DNA from 4 places in the Streptomyces sp. NBC_01571 genome. Region 4 is predicted to be linked to each of the others. Evidence: riboswitches for the same ligand, from Rfam matches in the RefSeq annotation. Region 4 holds a riboswitch; each other region holds the start of a gene.
What was found. Region 4 has a riboswitch for cyclic di-AMP ahead of OHB41_RS07635 (C40 family peptidase). Riboswitches for the same ligand answer to the same signal wherever they lie in the genome.

Region 1: linked by a shared signal. The riboswitch ahead of OHB41_RS28195 (C40 family peptidase) and the one ahead of OHB41_RS07635 (C40 family peptidase) in region 4 are both predicted to bind cyclic di-AMP.
Region 2: linked by a shared signal. The riboswitch ahead of OHB41_RS27160 (LysM peptidoglycan-binding domain-containing protein) and the one ahead of OHB41_RS07635 (C40 family peptidase) in region 4 are both predicted to bind cyclic di-AMP.
Region 3: linked by a shared signal. The riboswitch ahead of OHB41_RS20160 (transglycosylase family protein) and the one ahead of OHB41_RS07635 (C40 family peptidase) in region 4 are both predicted to bind cyclic di-AMP.

The regions. Positions count from the first base shown of each region.
Region 1 is NZ_JAPEPZ010000001.1:6,220,232-6,225,919, reverse strand. Features, by position in the region: gene pcrA (DNA helicase PcrA) at 1-1,355, opposite strand, end outside; cyclic di-AMP (ydaO/yuaA leader) riboswitch at 1,673-1,844, shown strand; partial or broken gene OHB41_RS28195 (C40 family peptidase) at 1,853-3,013, shown strand; gene OHB41_RS28190 (tellurite resistance/C4-dicarboxylate transporter family protein) at 3,328-4,305, shown strand; gene OHB41_RS28185 (hypothetical protein) at 4,283-4,636, opposite strand; gene OHB41_RS28180 (C40 family peptidase) at 5,042-5,688, shown strand, end outside.
Region 2 is NZ_JAPEPZ010000001.1:6,006,921-6,012,608, forward strand. Features, by position in the region: gene OHB41_RS27150 (FAD-dependent oxidoreductase) at 1-55, shown strand, start outside; gene OHB41_RS27155 (HAD family hydrolase) at 339-1,157, shown strand; gene OHB41_RS27160 (LysM peptidoglycan-binding domain-containing protein) at 1,264-2,031, opposite strand; cyclic di-AMP (ydaO/yuaA leader) riboswitch at 2,054-2,162, opposite strand; gene OHB41_RS27165 (CocE/NonD family hydrolase) at 2,770-4,890, opposite strand; gene OHB41_RS27170 (polyprenyl synthetase family protein) at 5,226-5,688, shown strand, end outside.
Region 3 is NZ_JAPEPZ010000001.1:4,514,940-4,520,627, forward strand. Features, by position in the region: gene eno (phosphopyruvate hydratase) at 1-752, opposite strand, end outside; gene OHB41_RS20160 (transglycosylase family protein) at 1,100-1,792, opposite strand; cyclic di-AMP (ydaO/yuaA leader) riboswitch at 1,797-1,960, opposite strand; gene OHB41_RS20165 (LysM peptidoglycan-binding domain-containing protein) at 2,144-3,148, opposite strand; gene OHB41_RS20170 (cytochrome P450 family protein) at 3,378-4,649, opposite strand; gene OHB41_RS20175 (globin domain-containing protein) at 4,806-5,688, shown strand, end outside.
Region 4 is NZ_JAPEPZ010000001.1:1,682,701-1,688,388, reverse strand. Features, by position in the region: gene OHB41_RS07660 (DUF397 domain-containing protein) at 1-152, opposite strand, end outside; gene OHB41_RS07655 (helix-turn-helix domain-containing protein) at 165-1,022, opposite strand; gene OHB41_RS07650 (ATP-binding protein) at 1,234-1,692, shown strand; gene OHB41_RS07645 (LysR family transcriptional regulator) at 1,742-2,653, opposite strand; gene OHB41_RS07640 (LysE family translocator) at 2,770-3,441, shown strand; gene OHB41_RS07635 (C40 family peptidase) at 3,506-3,979, opposite strand; cyclic di-AMP (ydaO/yuaA leader) riboswitch at 3,983-4,146, opposite strand; gene OHB41_RS07630 (hypothetical protein) at 4,514-4,819, opposite strand; gene OHB41_RS07625 (ATP-dependent Clp protease proteolytic subunit) at 4,827-5,483, opposite strand.

The DNA of each region.
Region 1 (5,688 bases), 4.5 Mb from region 4:
CCGACGCGGATGAAGATCTCCTCGAAGACACGGGACTGGGCGTTCGTCCGGTAGAAGACCGCGACGTCGCCCGCCTTCGCCTCGCCCGCGTCGGTGAGACGGTCTATCTCGTCGGCGACGAACTGTGCCTCGTCGTGCTCGGTGTCGGCGACGTAGCCCGTGATGTTCGACCCCGCGCCCGCGTTGGTCCACAGGTTCTTGGGGCGGCGCGACTCGTTGCGCTCGATGACCGCGTTGGCCGCGCTGAGGATCGTCTGGGTGGAGCGGTAGTTCTGCTCCAGGAGGATCGTCGTCGCGTCCGGGTAGTCCTCCTCGAACTGGAGGATGTTGCGGATGGTCGCACCGCGGAAGGCGTAGATCGACTGGTCGGCGTCGCCCACGACGCACAGCTCGGCGGGCCCGAGGTCGCCCTCGGCCGGCGGCACGTCCTCGGGACGATCGCCGCTCGCCGGTCCCACGAGCTCCCTGACCAGGGCGTACTGCGCGTGGTTCGTGTCCTGGTACTCGTCGACCAGGACGTGGCGGAAGCGGCGGCGGTAGTGCTCGGCGACGTCCGGGAAGGCGCGGAGCAGGTTGACCGTCGTCATGATCAGGTCGTCGAAGTCGAGCGCGTTGGCCTCGCGCAGCCGCGACTGGTACATCGCGTAGGCCTGGGCGAGGGTCTTCTCGAAGCCGTCCGCCGCCTGGCCGGCGAAGTCCTCCTCGTCGATCAGCTCGTTCTTCAGGTTGGAGATCTTGGCGCTGAACGACTTCGGCGGGAAACGCTTCGGGTCGAGGTCCAGGTCACGGCAGACCAGGGCCATCAGGCGTTTGCTGTCGGCGGCGTCGTAGATCGAGAAGGAGGATGTGAAGCCGAGCCTCTTCGACTCGCGGCGCAGGATGCGCACGCACGCGCTGTGGAAGGTCATCACCCACATGGCGTTGGCGCGCGGGCCCACGAGCTGCTCGACGCGCTCCTTCATCTCGCCCGCGGCCTTGTTCGTGAAGGTGATCGCGAGGATCTGGCCGGGGTGGACATGGCGCTCGCCCAGCAGGTGCGCGATCCGGTGCGTGAGCACCCGGGTCTTGCCGGAGCCGGCGCCGGCCACGATGAGCAGCGGGGAGCCGGAGTGCACCACGGCCGCGCGCTGGTTCTCGTTCAGCCCGTCCAGCAGGGCCGCCGGGTCGACGGCGGGCCGGTGGGCGCCGTCGCGGTAGTACGCGTCGCGGTCCGGGGGCACGTCGAAGCGGCCGCCGAACAGGTCGTCCGGAAGCGGCTCCGCCGCCTCGTCCTCGGGCGGCGGCGGGGACTCTTCCTCATGGGCCCCGGAAGGCCTGAGGTCCGCCAGGAAGCTGTCATCAAAGAGGCTGCTCATCGCTCTCCGAGTCTAGGCGGCCGCACTGACAACCCGCCGCCACCCCGGAAACTGGGCCGGATTTCCCACGGAGTCCAGGCTGGATCCACCACGGAGTCCGGTCCGGCGCGCCCACGGAAAACGGGCCGCCCCTCCCGCCCCGATGCGCCCTCACCTTGCGGCACCGCCCCACTACGGTCGGCCACTCCGGGCGCCCCGGCGGTTCAGGTCACGAAAATGTATCGGGCATATCGCACATCAAACTTCACAGAACACTTACGCGTTGGCTAGCGTGCCGGGCAGACCGCTCGACGGCAACCGGCGAACGTCGCCGGGCCGAGCGGCCTCCGCCGAGTCCGGCGCGCCCGTGCGGCGACCGGAGCCGGGGACCCAACCGACTTTGGGGTGAATCGGTCCAGCCGCCCCTGGGGCAAGGACCGTAGGGCAAACCTTCCGGAAGTACCCGCCCGAACCCGACAGCTAACCCGGTAGGCGGATGACGGAAGGAGTCGCCTCTCTTGGCGTCGCACCGCAAGTGGAGTCCCCCCGGCCCGCGCAGGACGGGCGTACGGACCCCGGCCCTCGCCACGGCCGCCCTGACCTCCGTGGCCCTGCTCTCGCAGACGGCCAACGCCGCACCCCCGGCCGAGCCCCGGCCCAGCCTCGAAGAGGTCGAGAAGAAGGTCGACGACCTCTACCACCAGGCCGAGACGGCCACCGAGAAGTACAACGCGACCAGGGAGAAGACCGCCAAGCAGCGCAAGCGGGTCGACTCCCTCCTCGACGACGTGGCCCGGCGCACCGAGAGACTCAACGCCGCGCGCGAGGAGCTGGGTTCGTTCGCCGCGGCGCAGTACCGCACCGGGGCGTCCGCACCCGGCAGCGCGAGTCTGCTGCTGGCCGACAACCCGCAGGACTACTTCGACCAGACCCAGTTGATGGACCGTCTGACCACCCGCCAGAAGGCGGCCGTCGACGACTACGCCGCCGAACAGGCCGCCACCTCGAAGAAACGCGGGGAGGCCTCCCGGAGCCTGCGGACGCTCACCACGTCGCAGGACGCGCTCAAGACCTCCAAGGCGGACGTCCAGGGCAAGCTCGCCGCGGCCCGCGACCTGCTCTCGAAGCTGACCGCCGACGAGAAGGCGCGGCTCGCCGCGATCGCGTAGAAGAAGCAGGAAGCGGCCGACCGCGAAGCGGCCGAACTGGCTGCCGAGCGGGCCGCGGCGGAGAGGAAGGCCCGGGAGACGGCCCGGCAGCCGGGCACGCCGGCCGGAACCACGGGGACTTCCGGGACCCCGGCCACCGACTCCTCGTACGCCACCAAGGCCGGCAAGGCCATCGCCTTCGCCCGCGCCCAGATCGGCAAGCCGTACGTGTGGGGCGCGACCGGGCCCGGCTCGTACGACTGCTCCGGTCTCACCCAGGCCGTCTGGAAGGCCGCCGGCGTCACCCTCCCACGGACCACCTACGACCAGGTGAACGCGGGCACCACGGTCTCCCTCTCCGCCATCGAGCCCGGAGACCTCGTCTTCTTCTACGACGACATCAGCCACGTGGGCCTCTACATCGGCGACGGGATGATGATCCACGCCCCCAAGCCGGGTGCGTACGTCCGTGAGGAGTCGATCTTCTACGCGGGCGAGTCGATCATCCACAGCGTGGTGCGCCCGGCGTGAGCCCCGGCGCGGGGCACGCGCGCGTGAGGTCTCCCGGGCTCCACGCGCGCGTGCCCTCACGCGTGCCCGTACCATCCGCGCCCACCTCTCCCGTGCGCCGGCGTCTCCCTCTCCCGCCTGGGAGGGCGACAGCTCTCGCCCTCTCCTGCCACCCCGTGCCGGCGCCCGCACCACCGCGGGCCGGTACCGCCGTACGCCCGCGCACTTGTACTCCCGCGCCCGGGACCCCGCGCACCCGTCCGGCCGACCCCGCATTCGTGAAGCACGCGCGCGCCCCCCGGGCAACCCGCTCGCGGATCCCTAGCATCGGGGCCATGTCAGCCACCTCGCCGCCCCGCAGCCCGTGGGTCCGACTCCGCACCTGGTGGGCGGAGAGCCCGCCCGCCGCCGCGGCCGTCGTCCTGGCCACCGGCATCCTCTCGGTCGGGCTGTACGAGACCGGTGACGAGATCGTGTCCCGGATCGCGCTGGTCCTGGCGGCCGTCGCCTGGCTCGGGTTCGCCGTGGACTTCACGGTCCGCCTGATGCGGGAGCGGGAGCGGTGGTGGGAGGAGGCCGGCACGCCGAGCGCGCTCACCGGGGTCGCCGCGACCGCCGTAATCGGCACCCGGCTGACCGACCTGGGGTGGCTCGGGGCCGCCGAGGTGCTGCTCGCGCTCGCCGCGGTGCTGTGGCCGGGGCTGCTCTACCTGCTCCTCCGAAACCTGCGGCTCCGGATGCCCGGAAGCGTGTTCCTCGGGTGCGTGGCCACACAGGCCCTCGCGGTGCTCGCCGCGTCCCTCGCCGGGGCCGCGCGCGCGGACTGGCTCGCGTACGCGGCGCTGGTGCTGTTCTGGCTGGGGTTCCTGGTGCTCTACGTGGTGGCGCTGACGTGCTTCGACTTCCGGGAGACGGCCACGGGGGGCGGCGACCACTGGATCGCGGGCGGCGCGCTCGCGATCTCGGCGCTGGCCGCCTCGAAACTGGTCCTCGCCTACCAGGCGGACATCTATCTGTGGAACTACGACGACAACGGCGTGATGCGCTGGGTGACCCAGGCGCTGATCATGGTGACGCTCGCCTGGTACGCCGTGCTGGCCGTCGCGGAGCTGCTGTGGCGGCGTCCGCGGTACGACGTGCGGCGCTGGGCGACCGTGTTCCCGATGGCCATGACGGCGGTGGCGGCCCTGACGGTCGCGGACGCCGTCGGCTTCTCCTGGCTCAGGACGCTCGGGCAGGTACTGCTGTGGATCTCGGTGGCGGCCTGGCTGCTGGTGGCGGCCGGAACCCTCAGGTCCACAGCACCGCGATGAAGACGTTCGCGGTCGTCAGCAGCCCGACCAGCCCGAACAGGCCCTTGTCGACCTTCTCGTCGTCCCGCTTCACATAGACCAGTCCGAGGATCACGATCAGCAGGGCCAGCTTCACGCCGATCTTGACGGTGTTGACCGAGTGGTCGTCGGCCTGGTTGAGACCGACCAGGACGACACCCGTGACCAGCATGGTCAGCGCGCCGTGCAGCATGGCGGGGACGAACCGGGCGGTGCCCCGGCCCATCGCCTTCATCTGGGTGAGGAAGCCGCCGAGCAGCGAGGCGATGCCGATGATGTGCAGGCCCACGAAGAGATGGATGAGTACGTCCATGGGGCCGGAGCCTAATCGGCGGTGGGTGTCCCCCTTCGCACCGGCCCACCCCCTCGGGACCCGTAGCACCTGAGGACCCCCGGTTGGCCCGGAACCTTCCCATCGGTCATCACCCTGCGTGAAGTCGCCGGCGCCGAGCGCGGATCACGGTCACATACGGTCACCCAGCGATCCAGTTAGGCCAGTTCCGTACATGGTGTTACCGAGCCCTCACACTCAGGTTTAGCGTCCTCCACCAGGTGCCCGGCTCCCCACCGCCGCCCGGGCCAGGGGCGGCAGTCGGACACCACCGCCGAGAAAGGTCCGGCGGCGACCCGCTCCCCCTGTGCGGGCCGTCGCCGGACGCGTCACCGATGACCGCGCTCTCCTCGGCGGTCACGTCCCCCGGGAAGGATGTGGGCCCTCGTGGCAGCGCACCGCAAGCCCAGACAGCGCTCACTCGGCGGCCATACGGTCCGCACGGCCGCGACCATCGCCCTCGCCGGCGCGGCGACGACGGCCGGATTCGAGGGCACGGGGCACGCGGAGCCGCAACTGTCCCCGGCGCAGGTGAAGGCCAGGGTCGACAAGCTGTACGAAGAGGCCGAGGTCGCCACGGAGAAGTACGACGGGGCGAAGGAGAAGGCCGACCAGGCGTCACGGCGGCTGCGCGACCTGCGCGACGAGACGGCGCGCAAGGAGGACCGGCTCAACGCGGCGCGGGACGCGCTGGGTTCGATCGCCGCGGCGCAGTACCGCAGTGGGGGCCTCGACCCCGCCCTGCAGCTCGCGCTCTCCGACCGGCCCGACCAGTACCTGGACGGGGCCGCGTTCGCCGAGCGGGTCGGCGACCGGCAGGCGGGGGCGGTGGCCCGGGTACGCAAGCAGCTGCGGGAGATCGAGCAGTTGCGCGGGGCCGCACACGTCGAGCTGACGTCGCTCACCTCGCGTCAGGCGGAGCTGAAGCGGGCCAAGAAGACGATCACCGGAAAGCTGGACTCCGCGCGGCAGCTGTTGTCACGGCTCACCGACGAGCAGCGGGCGCGCCTCGGGGCGGCGGGCACGGCGCGGCA
Region 2 (5,688 bases), 4.3 Mb from region 4:
GACGGAGTTCGCCTCGCCGCGATTGGCCAAGCACCTGGCGGCGGCTCACGGTTGAGGTGACGCAGGGCGCTCGGGACGGCGGTGGGGGTGGTGGCGGGGGACCACGGCCCCCGCGTCACCAGGAAGTGACCGAACGATCGCAGTCCGTAACCAGGCGGTCGGCGGCGGGTGTTGGAGCCGGCGTCGCGGCGCTTCCGGGCGCCCGGCGCGGCGGATCGGACGGTGCGACGCCGTCCGTCGCGCGTGGTCCGTGCGGTGAACGGCGTTGCTGACGGGATACCGGACGTCGTCCGGTTCACGCCGGGCCGATGAGTCGCCGGATCCGTATTCTTCGGATCATGGCCGCTCCGACTGCATATTCACTCATCGCCACTGACCTGGACGGAACGCTGCTCCGCGGCGACGACACACTCTCCGACCGCACCCGGGCCGCGTTGGCGAGGGCGGTGGAGGCGGGTGCCCGACATCTGGTCGTGACGGGGCGCCCGGCGCCGAGAGTGCGCCCGCTCCTCGCCGAACTCGGCGGCACGGGACTGGCGGTGTGCGGACAGGGGGCGCAGCTCTACGACGCGGGCGAGGACCGTCTGCTGTGGTCGGTGACCCTGGACAGGGAACTCGCGGAGACGGCGCTCGGCAAGATCGAGGCGGAGGTCGGGCTGCTGTACGCGGCGGTGGACCAGGACGGCGCGGACGGACTGACACTCATCGAACCCGGCTATGTGATGCCGCACCCGACGCTTCCCGCGGTACGGGTCGGACGCCGTGACGACCTCTGGACGGAGCCGATCAGCAAGGTGCTGCTGCGCCACCCGCTGCTGTCCGACGACGAGTTGGCCGCGGCGGCCAGGGGGGTGGTGGGTTCTCTGGCCACCGTCACCATGTCGGGGCCCGGCACGGTCGAACTCCAGCCATGCGGGGTGACCAAGGCGACGGGGCTGGCTCTCGCCGCCGCCCATCTCGGGCTGGCCTCCGAAGCCACCGTCGCCTTCGGTGACATGCCCAACGACATCCCCATGTTCGACTGGGCCGCCCACGGGGTCGCCATGGCCAACGCCCACCCAGAGCTCAAGGCGGTGGCCGACGAGGTGACGCTGTCGAACGAGGACGACGGGATCGCGGTGGTACTGGAGCGGTTGTTCCCGCTCTCCGCTCCGTAGCCCCGATTTCCCGGGGCCTCGGTTTGCCGTGGGCCCGGTTTCCCGGGGTCCTGGCTTCCGGGGGCGCCGGATGTCCGGTCCGGCGCCCCGGTTGCGTGGCGTCCGGTCAGTAGGCGCCGTTGACGTTGTCGATGGAGCCGTACTTCGCCGCCGCGTAGTTGCAGGCGGCGGTGATGTTCGCGACCGGGTCGTAGGAGTCCCACGACGTGCCGGCCACGTGGTAGGCCTTGAACGTGGGGTCGATGACCTGGAGCAGGCCCTTGGAGGGGATACCGGCGGCGGCGTTGGAGTCCCAGTTGTTGATGGCCTTGGGGTTTCCGGAGGACTCCCGCATGACGTTGCGGTGGATGCCGTTGTACGTGCCCGGGATTCCGTTCTTGGCCATGATGTCCAGCGACTGCTTGATCCAGCCGTCGAGGTCATTCGTGTACGTCTTCGCGGCGGCCGTGGTCTTGGCGGCCGTGGTCTTGGCGGCCGTGGTCTTGGCGGCCGTGGTCTTGACCGTCGTGGTCTTGGCGACCGCTTCCGTGACCTTTGTCGACTTTGCGATGTTCTGGACGGTTTGCGTCCCGACCGTCAGGGTGAGGCCCGGACGGAGCGCCGACGGGTTGGGGCCGATGACCGCGCTGTTGGCCTCGTAGAGCTTCTTCCAGCCGCCGCTGGAGGGGTACTTCCGCGCGATCTTGGCCAGGGTGTCGCCCGTGACCACCTTGTACGTGACGAGCTTGACGTCGGAGGCGCCCGTGGCGGCCTGTGCGCAGGTGGCGCCCAGGAGCGGGAGGGCGAGTACCGCCGCGCCCGTGCCCGCAGCGAGAATGCCGCGGACGAGGGTGCTGCGGGTCTTCGGGTGGCAGTGTCTACCTGCTGCGGCCATGACGTGTTCCTCTCCGGCGCCTGCGAGGTGAGCTGTCGGGTTCGGGCGGGAGCTGCCCGGCCGCACGCTGAGTGCGACTTCACCCCTAGCCGTTCCGGACTTCGGATCGGCGGCTTACCTGGGTCCCCCGCTCCTGCCGTGCGTGTGTGGTCGGGTGTGGGTTTCCGGTCGGCGGCAGGATTGGGCGATCCGTCCGGAGTGACGTGAAGGTATGCGAGAGCACATGTCCGGAACAAGCCTTGATGTCGCGGTGTAGATCGTTTTCACCAGGACATAAGGGCAGATGAATTGCCCGATTAATCCGGAATGCTTCGCTCAACTTGGCTTATGCAAACGGGTAGTCGCTCGGCGGGGCTGCGGAGTAGATGACCTTCGGGCGTGACCCAACTCACTCCATGCCGCAGGAATAAAGCGGCAATGAAGGCAAGTCGGGCATATAAGGCGCGGATAAGAGGCCGCTGAGTCCCCGATCGGAGCCGGGCGCACCGCTCGTAGGGACGGGTCCGTGGCGGGGTCCCCGTGGGGGAGCCGGTCCCCGTCGGGCCTGAAGTGGAGCCTGTGGAGACGGTGTTCGGGAAATTCGTGCCGCTTCATGTCGGGATGAAGGTCGAACTCAGGCTCTGTGTATGGCCTGTTGATCCCGACCACCGCTTCCGCCCCGGTGCTGCCGAGGCGGGCGACCGTCTCCCGGCCACCCGTGGAAGCGGGCGGGCGTCCCTGCCGGGGTTCGTCAGGAATTCAGCGGTCCGCGCTCCGCTCCGCGGGATCGCCGATGGCGCCGCCGGGGCCCTGTCCCGTCGTGCGCGGGATCCTCCGCTCCCATGTCCGATGGAAGACCACCTCGTCGCCGTCCTTGCAGACCAGCTCGCTTGAGGTGATGAAGTCCCGTGTGTCGCAGGTGACTTCGGAGCGGACCTCGATCCTCGCGTCCCAGGCCGGTTCCGGGCGGTGCAGACGGATCGACCAGGAGAAGTGGGCGCGTGCGCTCAGGGGACCGGCTTCCTGGACGGAGTACGTCTCCAGTGCGTCCTCCGTGTGCTCGAGGCCGTCCGGGTGGACGCGGGTGCCGCAGTGGCGCGGGACGACTTCCAGGCGCCACTCGCCCTTCGCCATGTCGCGTACGACCAGGCGTTCCGGGCGTGGTTCGTCGAGCGTGGCGGCGGAGGCCACCCCGAGCGGTACGGAGTGCTCCGGCTCCGCGAAGGTGATCGTGGGGTCCGACTGCCTCGCCCGTACCGGGAGTTCGAGGGAACTGCCCGACGGATCCAGGGTGAAGCCGGCCTCCGAGCCCGGCTCGGGCCACATCCACGGCCAGTACGCGGAGGAGAGGGAGAGACGGATGCGATGGCCCGGCGGGACGGCGTAGCCGATGGCGTCCAGGTCGAAACGTACGTCCTCCGTGGTGCCCGGTCTCCAGGAGGCCGCCTGATCGCCGCCGTCGCGCACCGGCACGTTCAGGGCACCCCGAGTGACCAGGGTCGAGGCGCCGTCGGGGGCCACGTCGCACACCCGGGCGATCACCTGGCCCCGGGCCGAGTGCGAGGTCATGCGCAGGCGCACGCTCGGGCGGCCCAGGATCCAGGTCTCTCCCGGTACCTCGAACTCGAAGCAGGCGGATCTCGCGTCCTCCTCCCGCTGGTCCGGCGGCAGGTCCGCGTCGCCTCCGGTGGGGCGGAAGCGACCCGCGTCCACGCCGGTGTGCTGAGGGGAGCGCACGAGCACCGGCGCACCCCGGAGCGCGTACGCGACGGGGGTGACCGAGGGGGAGGGCCAGGCGCCGTCGCCCACCCAGCGGCCGGGCAGGGAGGCGTACGTCGTCGCCGGTGGGTGCGCGTCCATGACGTAGGCACGCAGAAGGGGCTCGGACATCACTGTGCGGCTGTCCGTGCCGGTCGAGGAGCCGGCGTCCGTGCCCGCCGAGGTGCGCGTGCCGTGCGGCTTGAGCCAGTGGTCCCACCAGCGGAGCGTCTCCTGGAGGAAGCCGATCGCCGGGCCGGGCGGGCGGTCCTGGTCCGGGTACGCGTGCGACCAGGGGCCGATCACGCCTCGTACGCGGTCCGGCGGGAGGCTCTGGACCAGGCGCAGCACCGAGTCACGGTAGGGGTCGTGCCAGCCGCCCACCGCCAGGACGGCCGCACGGATCACGGAGCCGTCCTCGTGGGCGCCGCCGTTGCTCCCGTACGGGTCCTGGGCCGGGTGCGACGGCCACGTACGGATGAACGGGTCCACCGTCTCCAGCCGCTTCACCCACATGTCACGCCACATCACCTGGCCGACGTACGCGGGGTCCGGCGGGCGGGCGACGTGGGCGAGTGCCGCGGCCGCGCGGGCGTGCGCGCCGGTGGTGGGGACGGCGCCTCCCGCGCCGTCGATGCCGTGCTCGATGCCGTGCTCGATGCCGTGGTCGAAGCGGTCGTCATCCGAGCAGACCGTGACGAGCGCCCCGAGCGGTTCGGGGGCGAGGGCCGCGATCCGGAGGGCGGTGACGCCTCCCCGGGAGAGACCGAACATGCCGACCCGGCCGCTGCACCAGGGCTGGGCGGCCAGCCAGTGGACCACCTCCACGCCGTCGGCCGGCTCGGTGGTCTCCGCGTCCGCCGGCACGCCCTCCGAGTTGCCGTGGCCGCGGACGTCCACCCGGACGGAGGCGTAGCCGTGGCCCGCGTACCAGGGATGGCGCTGCGCGTCGCGCGGCGCGGTCGCGTCGCTGAGGCGGTCCGGGAGGTATTCGAGCAGGGCGGGGACGGGTTCCCCGGTCAGCGGGCGCCACATGCGTGCGTACAGCCGGGTGCCGTCCGCCAGAGGGATCCAGAGGTCCTCGTGAGTCGTCTCGTAGGGGAAGGCCGTACGGGTGTGCATGCTCTTCTCGGTGTCCTCGGTGGGTGTCCTCGGTGTCCTCGGTGCGCGCGGGTGATTCGGTTTATCTGCTGCCATATCGGCCTATCACGAACATACCGTCCGTGACAGGCAGTCGCCCGGACATGGGACTGCCTTCCTCGCGGGAGACATCGGACGGCGGGCGAGAGGGAAGTCGGGAGGAAGTCGACAGTGGGGACGGTGGGCGCTCGTGGTGATCGAAACGTGACCGGATACGCTGACTTGAGTGATGGCAGCGACACATCGACAAACCGTGTCATCGACCGAATGATCGACCGAGTTCGCCATGTGATCGTCAGCAGACAGGAGAACCTCTCGTGACCGTCGTCGGGCCGTTCGGGCTGAGCGTGCGGGACCAGGCTCTCGAAGCCGATGTCCAGGCCGGATTGGCGGCTGTCGAGGAGGGCTTGCTCGAAGTCACCAAGAGCGAGGTCCCCTTCATCACGGAAGCCGCGCAGCATCTCCTGCGGGCCGGCGGGAAGCGGTTCCGTCCGCTGCTCGTGATGCTCGCGGCGCAGTTCGGTGACCCTTACGCGCCGGGTGTCGTGCCCTCGGCCGTGGTCGTCGAGCTGACCCATCTCGCCACGCTGTACCACGACGACGTGATGGACGAGGCCGACGCGCGGCGCGGGGTGCCCAGCGCGAACACCCGCTGGGGCAACTCGGTCGCCGTCCTCACCGGCGATTTTCTCTTCGCGCGCGCGTCGCACACCCTGGCCGACCTCGGGCCCGAGGCCGTCCGCGTCCAGGCCGAGGCGTTCGAGCGGCTGGTCACCGGAC
Region 3 (5,688 bases), 2.8 Mb from region 4:
TAGAACTCGGACGCGGCGACGTCGAGCGCGAGCGCGATCTGCTCACCGGGGACGTAGCCGGCCTGCTTGATGGCCTCGAGGATGAGGTCGAGCGCGGCGCGGTTCGACTCCAGGTTCGGGGCGAAGCCGCCCTCGTCGCCGAGGCCGGTGGACAGGCCCTTGGACTTCAGGACGGACTTGAGGGTGTGGTACACCTCGGCGCCCCAGCGCAGCGCCTCGGAGAAGGACTCCGCGCCGATCGGGGCGATCATGAACTCCTGGATGTCCACGTTCGAGTCGGCGTGCGAGCCGCCGTTCAGGATGTTCATCATCGGAACGGGCAGCAGGTGCGCGTTCGGGCCGCCCAGGTAGCGGAAGAGCGGGAGGTCGGACGCCTCGGAGGCGGCGTGCGCGACGGCCAGCGAGACGCCGAGGATGGCGTTGGCGCCCAGCGAGCCCTTGTTGTCGGTGGCGTCCAGGTCGAACATGGCCTGGTCGATCAGACGCTGCTCGGTGGCGTCGTAGCCGACGAGCTCCGGGCCGATCTGCTCGATGACGGCGAGGACGGCCTTCTCGACACCCTTGCCCTGGTAACGGTTGGGGTCACCGTCACGGAGCTCGATGGCCTCGAAGGCCCCCGTGGAGGCGCCGGACGGAACGGCGGCACGACCCGTGCTGCCGTCGTCGAGGCCGACCTCGACCTCGACCGTGGGGTTGCCTCGGGAGTCCAGGATTTCCCGGGCTACGACGACGTCGATGGACGGCACGAGCATCTCCTTCTGGGATGTGACGCGGGTACGCGGGCCCGCGGGGCCCGCACTGCACGGTGCCGCGTTCGGCTCCGCGGGATGAGCCTAACCGGCTCGGGGCGATCGGCCAGCCGCTCGACCACCCCTTGAGCAGAACTGAGGGTAAATATTGTTCCCCTTCGAAACAAAAAGCCCCGCTCCGGTGCGTACGGGGGAAGACGCACCGGAGCGGGGAGCCCGTGGGGACGGGGGTGGACCCTCATCGGGTCTCCGGCGTGGAGACCCTTCCTGCGAGAGGCCTCTCATCCGGGAGGCCTCTCGTCCGGGCGGACCGTCGACCGATCGGCCCGTCGTCCGGGAGGACCGTCGTCTCAGCTGAGGTGGAGCTGCTGACCCGGGTAGATGAAGTCCGCGTCGTCGACGATGTCCTTGTTCAGCTTGAACAGCTGCTGCCAGCCGCCCTTGACCTTCTTCTTCTCGGCGATCGAGCTGAGAGTGTCGCCCTTGACGACCTTGTACTCGCCGTCGCCCTTCTTGACCTTCTTGCCGGTCGGCGTCGAGACGGTCTTCTTCTGGGCCGCCGGGCGCTCGGACGAACGGGAGGCCGCGGTGTCCGTCGACCGGCTCTCGGTGCTCTGCGTGCCGCTGGACGTGGACGGCTTGGCGGGGGCGGTCGTGCCACCGGTGTACGCGGCGCCGGACAGGCCCGTGCCGCAGGTCGGCCAGGCACCCTTGCCCTGTGCGGCGAGGACCTTCTCGCCGATGGTGATCTGCTGGGACTTGGACGCCTTGTCGGCGGTGGAGGCGTAGGCGGTGCCGCCGTACGCGGCCCAGGTGGAGGCCGAGAACTGCAGGCCGCCGTAGTAACCGTTGCCGGTGTTGATCGACCAGTTGCCGCCGGACTCGCACTGGGCGACGGAGTCCCACTCGGAGGCGGTGGCGGCGGAGGCGCTGCCGGCGGCCATCAGCGGAGCGGCGATGGCGACGCCGGTGACACCGGCGAGCGTGGCGACACGAGTGGCCTTGGACGGACGGCGGTGCTTGCCCTTGCTGGAAAACAGCATCGAGTGATCCCCTCACCGACGCCTGCGAGGTGAGCTGTCGGGTTCGGGCGGGTGAGTGCCCGGCCGTGCGCTCTCGGCGCACGTCTTCACCCCAAGCCGCTCCCGGTCAACTACCGGGCGCGGCGCTTACCTTGGGTCCCCCGCTCCTGCCTACGGCGCTTGACGCGTCGACTGTTCCCGTACGGCCGCTGGCAGGATTCGGCGTTGCGACCGTCGGGGCCCGCTGTGGCGAGCGGTGATGACCGTAAGCAGTCGATCGACCGAATTTCAAAGACGATCAGGGCCTTTGAGATCCATCTCTCACTTGCGCCAAACCGGACATTACCCAGCGAACCATGACGTGAACTCCCGCTACTTTTCGCCCGATTCGGCATCAACTGCAAGGCTCTGACCGGGGAGAATGAGGTCCGGGTCGTCGCCGACCGTCTTCTCGTTCCCGGCGTAGAGCCCGCCCCATCCGCCTTCGAGGTCAAGGGCGTCGGCGATGGTCGAGAGGCTGTCTCCGGTGCGGACGACGTACGAGCCGTCGACGACGCCGCGGGCGACGCCGGAGTCGCGCGAGGCGTGCCGACCGGAGGAGTCGTCGCCGCGGCCGTCCGCCGTGTCGTCGGTGGAGTTCTCTGCGGCACTGCCGCCGCGGTGGCGCCCGGCGCCGGTCGTCGCACCCTCGGAGGCCGCCGAAGCGTCGCCGCCCTGGCCCGAGTTGCCCGATTCGCCACCCTTCGTCGACCTCGCGCCCTCGCTGTCCGCCTCCCGCGCGCTGCCGGACTCCTCGTCCGAGGGCGCGTCCGATTTCGTTCTGTTCCCGGTCTCGTCCGAGGACGAATCGGTCGAGGACGAATCGGACCGGGAGGAGTCGGACGGAGAGGCGCCGATCCCGAGCGAGTCCGACAGGGAGTCGGACCCATCGGACGAAGTGGATGAATCGGATGAGCTGGACGAGTCGCCGGCCACACCCGTGTCGACCGAGACCTCGCCCGAGTTCTTGCTGAGCCCGGAGAGGGGGCCGCAGGTCGGCCAGGCGGCGAGACCCTGGTCGGCCAGGACCTTCTCGGCGACGGCTATCTGCTGCGAGCGGCTGGCCTCGTCGGCGCTCGGCGCGTACATGCGGCCGCCGTACCGCTGCCAGTTCTCCTGGGTCAACTGCAGTCCGCCGTAGTACCCGTTGCCGTTGTCGGCACTCCACTGCCCGCCGCTCTCGCACTCGGCGACCCGGTCCCAGGTGGTGCCGTCGGCCGCGTTCGCGCTGGCGGCACCGAGCAGCGGGATGGCGATGGCCGATCCGGTCACTCCTGCCGCGACGATGAGGGCCGGAGCCTGACGGGGGCGACGATGGCGGCCGTTCCCGGAGAGCATGCGAGAGCCTTTCACGTGACAGCAGGTGACTACGCGGCTGATGAGCCGCGTTGATGGGTGAACGTATCCGCACCCGATCACTTGTCACAAGTAGGTGCAGCGCAGATCACGTGAAGATCACAGAGTTGAGGGAGCATCACCTTTTGGCGACCGGACCTTCATACTCTGCGGCCACCACTCCGGCGCGCCGCGACAACCGCCTCGCGCACACCGTACGACTGCCGCATGACTACCGACCAGGTGTGAACTCCACCGGAAGCGTGCGCAATCCACGCATAATGAGTCCGCCACGCCATCGCAAATCAGCCGAATCGACCCCGAGTTGGAGGTCGGGCAGCCGGGTGAGGAGGGTGGCCAGCGCGGTCTGTCCCTCCAGCCGGGCGAGCGGCGCGCCGAGACAGTAGTGGATGCCGTGGCCGTAGCCGAGGTGTTGGTTGTCACGGCGGGAGAGATCGAGCGTGTCGGGCTGTGCGAACCGGGCGGGGTCACGGTCCGCAGCCGCGAGGACGACGAGCACGGGGTCGCCGGGCGCGATGTCCTGTCCGCCGATGCGGACCGCCTCGGTCGCGAACCGCCACGTGGCCAGCTCCACCGGGCCGTCGTAGCGCAGGAGTTCCTCGACACCCGTCTCCAGCAGGCTCCTCTCCCCGGCGGCGAGCGAGGTCTGCAGCCGTTCCCGCTGCCCGGGGTGGGTGAGGAGCGCGTACGTGCCGTTGCCGATCAGGTTCACCGTCGTCTCGAACCCGGCGAAGAGCAGGATGAAGGCCATGGCGGCGGCCTCGTTCTCGGTGAGGTGCTCGCCGTGGTCGGAGGCGCGGATGAGACCGGAGATGAGGTCCTCGCCGGGCGCGGGCACGCCGGGGAGGGCCTCACGCTTCTTGCGGATGAGCTCGCCCAGATACCCGCGCATCTTCTTGACGGACCGCCCGACGCCGCCCCTCGGGCCGCCGCCGTGCCGGATCATCATCCCCGCCCAGTCCCGGAAGTCGTCCTGGTCCTCGCGGGGCACGCCCAGCAGGTCGCAGATGGCGTAGATGGGGAGCGGGAACGCGAACTCGTGGATCAGGTCGGCGGAGCCCCTCTCCTGGAACTGGTCGATGAGGTGGTCGGTGAGCTCCTGCACGCGCGGCGCGAACTCGGCGACCCGGCGCGGGGTGAACGCCTTGCTGACGAGCCGCCGCAGCCGGGTGTGGTCCGGCGGGTCGATGTTGAGCAGATGGGTCATCAGCTCGGCCTTGCGCTCGCCCGGGATGCCCGTCCTGCCCTTCGCGTGCGCGGGTTCGTCGTGGTGGGCCGGGTTCTTGCTGAGCCGTGCGTCCGCGAGCGCCTGCTTCGCGTCCGCGTACCGGGTGACCAGCCAGGCCTCCACCCCGCTGGGCAGCCGCGTCCGGTGCACGGGCGCGTGCTCCCGCAGCCAGGCGTACGCCGGGTAGGGGTCGGTGGCGAACTCCCAGGTGAAGAGTTCGGGAGCGGGGCTGAGCGGCGGGGGCTGGTCGGTCACTCCCCGACGGTATCCGGCGCGCGGATCAATGGCGTCCGCAGGGCGCGCGGGCCCGGAACACGCCCCGGCGCGGACGCCGCGCGGACTTCACCCCGGACTGTCCGTAAATCACCTGCCGTTTGACTCCGCGGCTCGACGACTCTCTACATTCGCGCCGTGGACCCCGAAATACTCAGATCCAGCTTCGCGGTCGTCGAGAGACGGGCCGAGTTCGCGGTCAAGTACTTCTACTCGCATCTCTTCCGGCACAACCCGGACCTGCGCGGGCTCTTCCCGCTGGACCACCCGGAGGACATGGAGCGGCAGCGGGACCGGTTGTTCGCGGCCCTCACCCATGTGCTGGAACGGCTGGAGGACCCGGCACTGCCGGGGTACTTACGGGAACTGGGGCGCGATCACCGGAAGTACCTGGCGGAGCCGGAGCACTACGCGGCCGTGGGGGCGAGTCTCGTCGCGGCGTTCGCCGTCGTCGCGGGGTCGGCGTGGAACGCGGAGGCGGAGAAGGCCTGGGGCGAGGCCTACGGTGCGATCACGAACGTCATGCTCCAGGGAGCCTGGGAGGCGCAGCACGCGGGCGAACCACCCTGGTGGGACGCCGAGGTCGTGTCCCGGACGCGGCACGGCGACGACCTCGTCGTCCTGACCCTGCGACCGCACCAGCGGCTCCGCTACTTCCCCGGCCAGTACGTCAGCGTCAGCGTCCCCCATCTGCCGGGCGTCTGGCGTCCGTACTCCATCGGCAACGCGCCCCGTGCCGACCTCACCCTCGATCTGCACGTCAGCCGGGTGGAGAACGGGGTGCTCTCCACCGCCCTGGTGCGGCGGACCCGGGAGGGCGACGTCCTGCGGCTCGGCTCGCCAGGCGGCGGACTGATCCTGCGGACGCCGGTGGAACGGCCCCTGACCTTCATCGCGGCGGGCACCGGGTGGGCGCCGGTCAAGGCACTGCTGCAGCGGCTCGACGCCACGCACGAGGCCCGGCTGTTCCTCGTCGCCCGTGACACCTCGTACCTCTACGACCGGTCGGCCGTGGAACACC
Region 4 (5,688 bases):
GAATCGCGCACCGCGACGAGTCCGGCCCAGGGGCCGGGGCCCGGTCGTGCGGTCTCGACGCAGTTGTTCATTCCCGTACTGCGGCTGCTGCGCAGCCAGCGCACATCACGGAGTGAAGTACTGGAAGGTACGTACCGAGGCAGTGCGGTCATGGGGGTGCCTCCTTACACGCCGTCACCTATCGCGGCGATGTAGTCCAACGAGTCCTCGGGTGAAAGGGCGTTAAACCGAAGGGTGTTGAAGGCCTCGGTGTAGGCCTGAAGGTCTTCTTTCCGCTCGAGGTAGAGGCTACTCGTCAAGTGGTCGAGAACAACCACGTCCAGATCAGTTGTGTTCGGAAATGAGAAAATAACGAAAGGCCCGGTCACTCCGGCGTGCGCTCCGGCGGCGAACGGAAGCACTTGGAGGCGCACTTGGGGGAGGACGGCGGCCTCCCGCAACCGGGCCAGCTGCCGTGCCATGACCTCGGGTCCCCCGACCTCACGACGCAGCACGGCCTCGTCCAGGACGGCGGTCAGTTCCAGCGGCGGATGCGAACGCAGCACGTCCTGCCGGGCGAGGCGCACCTCGACGAGCGCGTCCAGCTTGTCGTCCTCGAGTCCGCCCACGGCCGCCCGTGTCACTGCCCGGGCGTACTCGGGGGTCTGGAGCAGACCCGGCACCACGGACGTCTCCAGCGTGCGCATACCGCTGGCCTGGGACTCCAGACTGATGAAGTCCCGGTAGGCGGGCGGCAGGACCCCCCGGTAGGCGTGCCACCAGTGGTGGCGCCCGTTGCCCTCGGATCCGGCCAGCCCGAGCAGGAGCTCCCGTAACCCGGCTTCCCGGACGCCGTACGCGTCCAGCAGGTGCTCCACGTCGGCCGGTTTCACCCCGCTGATCCCCGTCTCGATCCGGCTCACCTTCGACTGGTGCCAGCCGACGAGACGGGCCGCCTCACCACTGGTCAGGCCCGCACCGGCGCGCAGCGCGCGCAGTTCGGCACCGAGTTTGCGGCGGCGTACCGCGGGACCGTGCTGCATGGCCGTACTCCTTACTCCTTCCGAGCCGCCCAAATACGGCCTGCTCCGCAGAGTTCACCGCTTCGAGCGACAGATATATGCATATCCTGGTGGATCGCGCCCGTGACCGGCCCAGTGATGGCAGTCTGGCGCGAAGCACCAGTCCGGGACCGTACTCGAACCATCCGCTCCGTGTCGGACTCCGGTCCCGTGGGAAAGGGACGACGTCGCCATGGCAGATCACCAGGAAGCATCCGTCACCCTGCCGAGCGATCCCGCCTCGGTCTCCGCGGCCCGGAAGTTCGTCGTCGACGTGCTGGCCGAATGGGGCCTGCCGTGTGACGCCGAAGTCGCGGACACCGTACGCCTGATCGTGTCCGAACTAGCCACCAACGCCGTCCAGCACACCTTCGGTCAGTCGCCCACCTTCACGGTGGACGTCCGGCTCGTCCGGGACGAACAACTGCGCATCGGCGTCACCGACAGCCATCCGCGCTTCCCGAAGCGTCTGCCCGCCGCCGTCCAACAGGACAACGGCCGAGGGATGGTGATCATCCGTTGGCTGACCGCCGAGTGCGGCGGCAGGGTCCTCGTGCGGCCCACCCGGGAGGGCGGCAAGACGGTCTCCATCGAGTTGCCGTGGACGGTGTCGGCCCAGCCGGTGGCGGCCGGCGGCCCGCAAGAGCCGTGAGGAAACGATCAGTTGCCGCGCCTCTGCCGCGATTCCCTCCCGCGTCTCCCTACCGCGTGGCACGTCCGAACACGCCGCGCAGCAGGGCCCGGAAGGCCTCGGCCGCGGGTGCCTGCCGGTCGGTCCGGTGGACGACGGAGATCGTACGGCGCAGATCTCCTGGTTCCAGCAGCCTCAGTCCCACCGGGGTCGCCGCCGTCCTGGCCACCATCTCCGGCACCACGGCGACCCCGAGCCCCGCACTGACCAGCGCGCACACCAGGGCGTACCCGGGGCTCTCGACCCGCACGGCCGGAGTGGCCCCGACCCGGGCCAGCGCGGCCTCCACACCCTGCCGGGGCGGATGGTCCGGGGCCATGCTGATCAGCGGCTGCCCGGCGAGTCCGTCCAGCGGCAGCCGGGCCGCGCCGTCCGCGAGGACGTGTCCCGGGGCGGTCACCAGCACCAGCTCCTCGACCAGCACCGGCTCCGCGCGTACCGACGACGGGAGGGGCACCGGGTCCGCGGGCTCGTAGGTGTGGGTCAGCGCGAGGTCCACCTCGCCCGCCGCGACCGCCGCGACGCCGTCCGGGGGCTCGTAGTTCGCGACCGTGAGTTCCACGTCCGGGTGGGCCCGCCGAAAAGCGCTGAGCACCGGCGGCAGCAGATGGATGCCCGCCGTCTGGAAGGTGCCGAGCCGCAGGGTGCCGCCCGACAGGCCGGTCAGGCGGGCCAGTTCGTGCCGGGCCCGCTCCATCTCGTCGAGCACCCGGCGGGCCCGTGCCACGAGCAGCTCGCCCGCGTCCGTCAGCCGCGCCCCGCGATGGGACCGCACCAGCAGCGGCGCGCCCGCCTCCCGTTCCAGTTTGGCGAGCTGCTGGGAGAGCGCGGGCGGGCTGTAGCCGAGCCGTTCGGCCGCCCGGGTGATGGATCCCGCCTCGGCCACCGCTACCAGGGCCGCCAGCCGGGTCGGGTCGTACATGGAACGGCTCCCCAGGTCCGGGGCCCGCGGGGGAGCCCAGGTCTAAACGGTTGCTTAAGGCGGACCCAGGATATTCGGCATACCTGCTGAAGGCCTGATACAGACAGGCTGGTGCCATGGACGCACAGCTCATCGCCTTCACCGGAGTGGCCGCGGGAATGGTCGCCATGCCCGGCGCGGACTTCACCGTCGTCGTACGCAACGCCCTCGTCTCCCGCCGGGCCGGAGTGGCGTGCGCGCTCGGGGTCGCGGGCGGCCTGCTCCTGCACACGGCGCTGGCCGTCGCCGGCGTCGCCGCCGTCCTCGCGGCCGTGCCCGCGCTGTTCCGGACGCTGCAGCTCCTCGGCGGCGGCTACGTGCTGTACCTCGGTGCGCGGGCTCTGGGCGGTCTGCGACGGCGGCGCGACCGGGAGCCGGACCGGGAGCGCTCGGCGGTGTCCGGCGGGACGCCGCCCGGCGAGGCCGGGCCCGGCGTGCCGGGGGAGGGGAGCCGGCCGCTGCGGCAGGGCTTCGTCACCAACGCGCTCAACCCGAAGGCGCCGATCACGTTCCTGAGCCTGCTGCCGCAGTTCGTGCCCGCGGGCAGCCCCGCGATGCCCCGCACCCTGGTGCTGGCCCTGATCGTGGTGGCCCTCGCCCTGGTGTGGTTCCCGGCGGTCACCCTGCTGGTCGACCGGCTCGGCCGGTGGCTGCGCGGGCCGCGGGCCGCCCGCGCCGTGGAGGCGGTCACCGGGAGCGCGCTCGCGGTGCTCGGCCTGGTGCTCCTCCTGGAGCCCCTGACGGCCTGAGGGCCTCCAGGGTTCGTGCCCCCGGGGGCGGCGGCCCCGGCGCCGCCGCCCCACCCGGTCAGGTTCAGCTGATCCGGCCGTACCAGACGCTCCTCGTCCAGATCTTCTGGAGCTTCACGACCTCCCCGCTCTTCGGGGAGTGCCAGATCTTTCCCTTCCCGGCGTAGATGCCGACGTGGTACACGTTCCGGCCCGAGTGGAAGAACACGAGGTCACCGGCCTTGCGGTGCGAGGCGGAGATGTGGTGGCTCTTGTTGTACTGCCCCGCGGCCGTACGAGGCAGTTTCTTGCCCGCCTTCTTGTACGAGTACAGGGTGAGCCCGGAGCAGTCGAAGCGGCGCGGCCCGGTGGCACCGTACTTGTACGGGGCGCCCTTCTTGGATGCCGCGACCTGGAGTGCCCTCGTGGCCGGTGTGGCCGCCTCGGCGTCGGCTGCGACGCCAGGGACCACCAGGCTGCCGCCCACGGCGGCGATGGTCAGAGCCGAGGCCGTACCGGCCCGGGTCAACAGCGACGGGACACGATTCAGCGCAGTCATGCGCAACCCTTCGTCAACCGCCTGTGAAGGATGACCTGTCGGATTCGGGCTGGCGAAGTAGCCCGGCCGCGTACGCGGCTTCACCCCAAGGACCGCCCGGATCTCTCCGGCGGCCCGTCTTGCTGGGTCCTCCACTCCTGCCGATGCACATCTGTCGACCGGTCATCCGGGCGGCGGCAGGACTCGGCGTCCGCCCGGACCGCCCCGCCGGTGTGGCGGGGGCTTGTCGTCGGAAGGGATCTTCACGCATGGGTGTCGGAAAATCCGAGCGGAACCGGTGATTTGTGGGGTTACTCACCACTCACCCGTTCGGGTGGACACTCCTCTGTTCGAGGGGTTTTGGGGACGTCGGCAACGCCCTTACCAGCAACGGAACGTTTCATTCCGCCTTTTGGCTACGCGTGTTGCGCAACTTCCGGGGCCACCCGGAAGGACGCGCGTCTACGCCATTGGGGGGTACGCCGACTGGTCCGTTTGAAACCCGGGCCGGGCGCTCCGCAGATCGGCGTGAGCGTCGGCCCGGGCGTGGACGCCTCAACTGCCGGAGTCGGGCGGCAGGGTGACGCGGGCGGCCCGCCGCTCGCCGTCCAGAACTCGCAGGGCCTGCGCCAGGGTCGGCGCGTGCACCTCGCTCTCGCCCCGCTGGTGCATCAGGGCCAGGGCGTCACGCAGCGCGGTCGCCTTGCCGACGAGTGCCTGGGCGGCGCGCAGCCCGCGATAGGTGTCTCCCGGGCGGGCCGGGTTGATACGGCCGACCAGGTCGACCACGTCGAGGTAGCGGTCTATCAGCTCGGCCTCGGCGTGTGTCAGTGCGGGCAGCGGAGGCAGTTCGGGCACCATCGGCGGATCACCTCGCGTCGGGTGTGGCGTTCCCCGCACCGGGCGCGGTGCGCGAGTTCTTGCGGCTCGGGATGATCCCGTCCACCAGCCCGTACGCCAGCGCGGCCTGCGCGTCCAGAATCGTGTCCCGCTCGATGTCGGCGGCGACTTGTTCGGGATTTTGCCCCGTGTGCCGTACGAGCATGTCCTCCAGCAGCTTCCGAGTGCGCGTCAACTCCGCTGCCTGGAGGGCCAGATCGCTCGCCTGCCCCTGGACCGGTCCCGGGAGCGAGGGCTGACGGATCAGCACCCGGGCGCCCGGCAGGGCGAACCGCTTGCCCGGAGTGCCGCCGGCCAGCAGGACGGCGGCGACCGAAGCGGCCTGCCCCAGGCACACGGTCTCCACGTCGCAGGTGACGAACCGCATCGTGTCGTAGATCGCCGTCATCGCGCTGAACGAGCCGCCCGGGGAGTTGACATAGAGCGAGATGTCCCGCTCCGGCGCCAGGTGTTCGAGGTGCATGAACTGGGCCATCACGTCGTTCGCCGACGTGTCGTCGATCGGTGTCCCGAGAAACACGATGCGCTCGTCGAACAGCTTGGAGTACGGGTCGAGGGTCCGGTGTGCCGTGGTCGTGCGCTCGGTGAACTCGGGCAGGACGTGGCGGGCGGACGGTTCGTACATGGCTGGCGCCTCCTCCGGGCGACTCCCCAGTGTGCCGCCCCTTGTAAAAAATGTACAGGACGTACAGATCATGTCGAGGGAATCGGCCGACAGCGAAAAACCCCGCGAAGAAGAGGAGGGAGCTGCTCCGCGAGGGCGGCACCGGCGGTGCGGGCCGGTCGCGCGGGCGGGTGCCGTACGGGGGTGGGGGGTCGCTTTCGGAGGA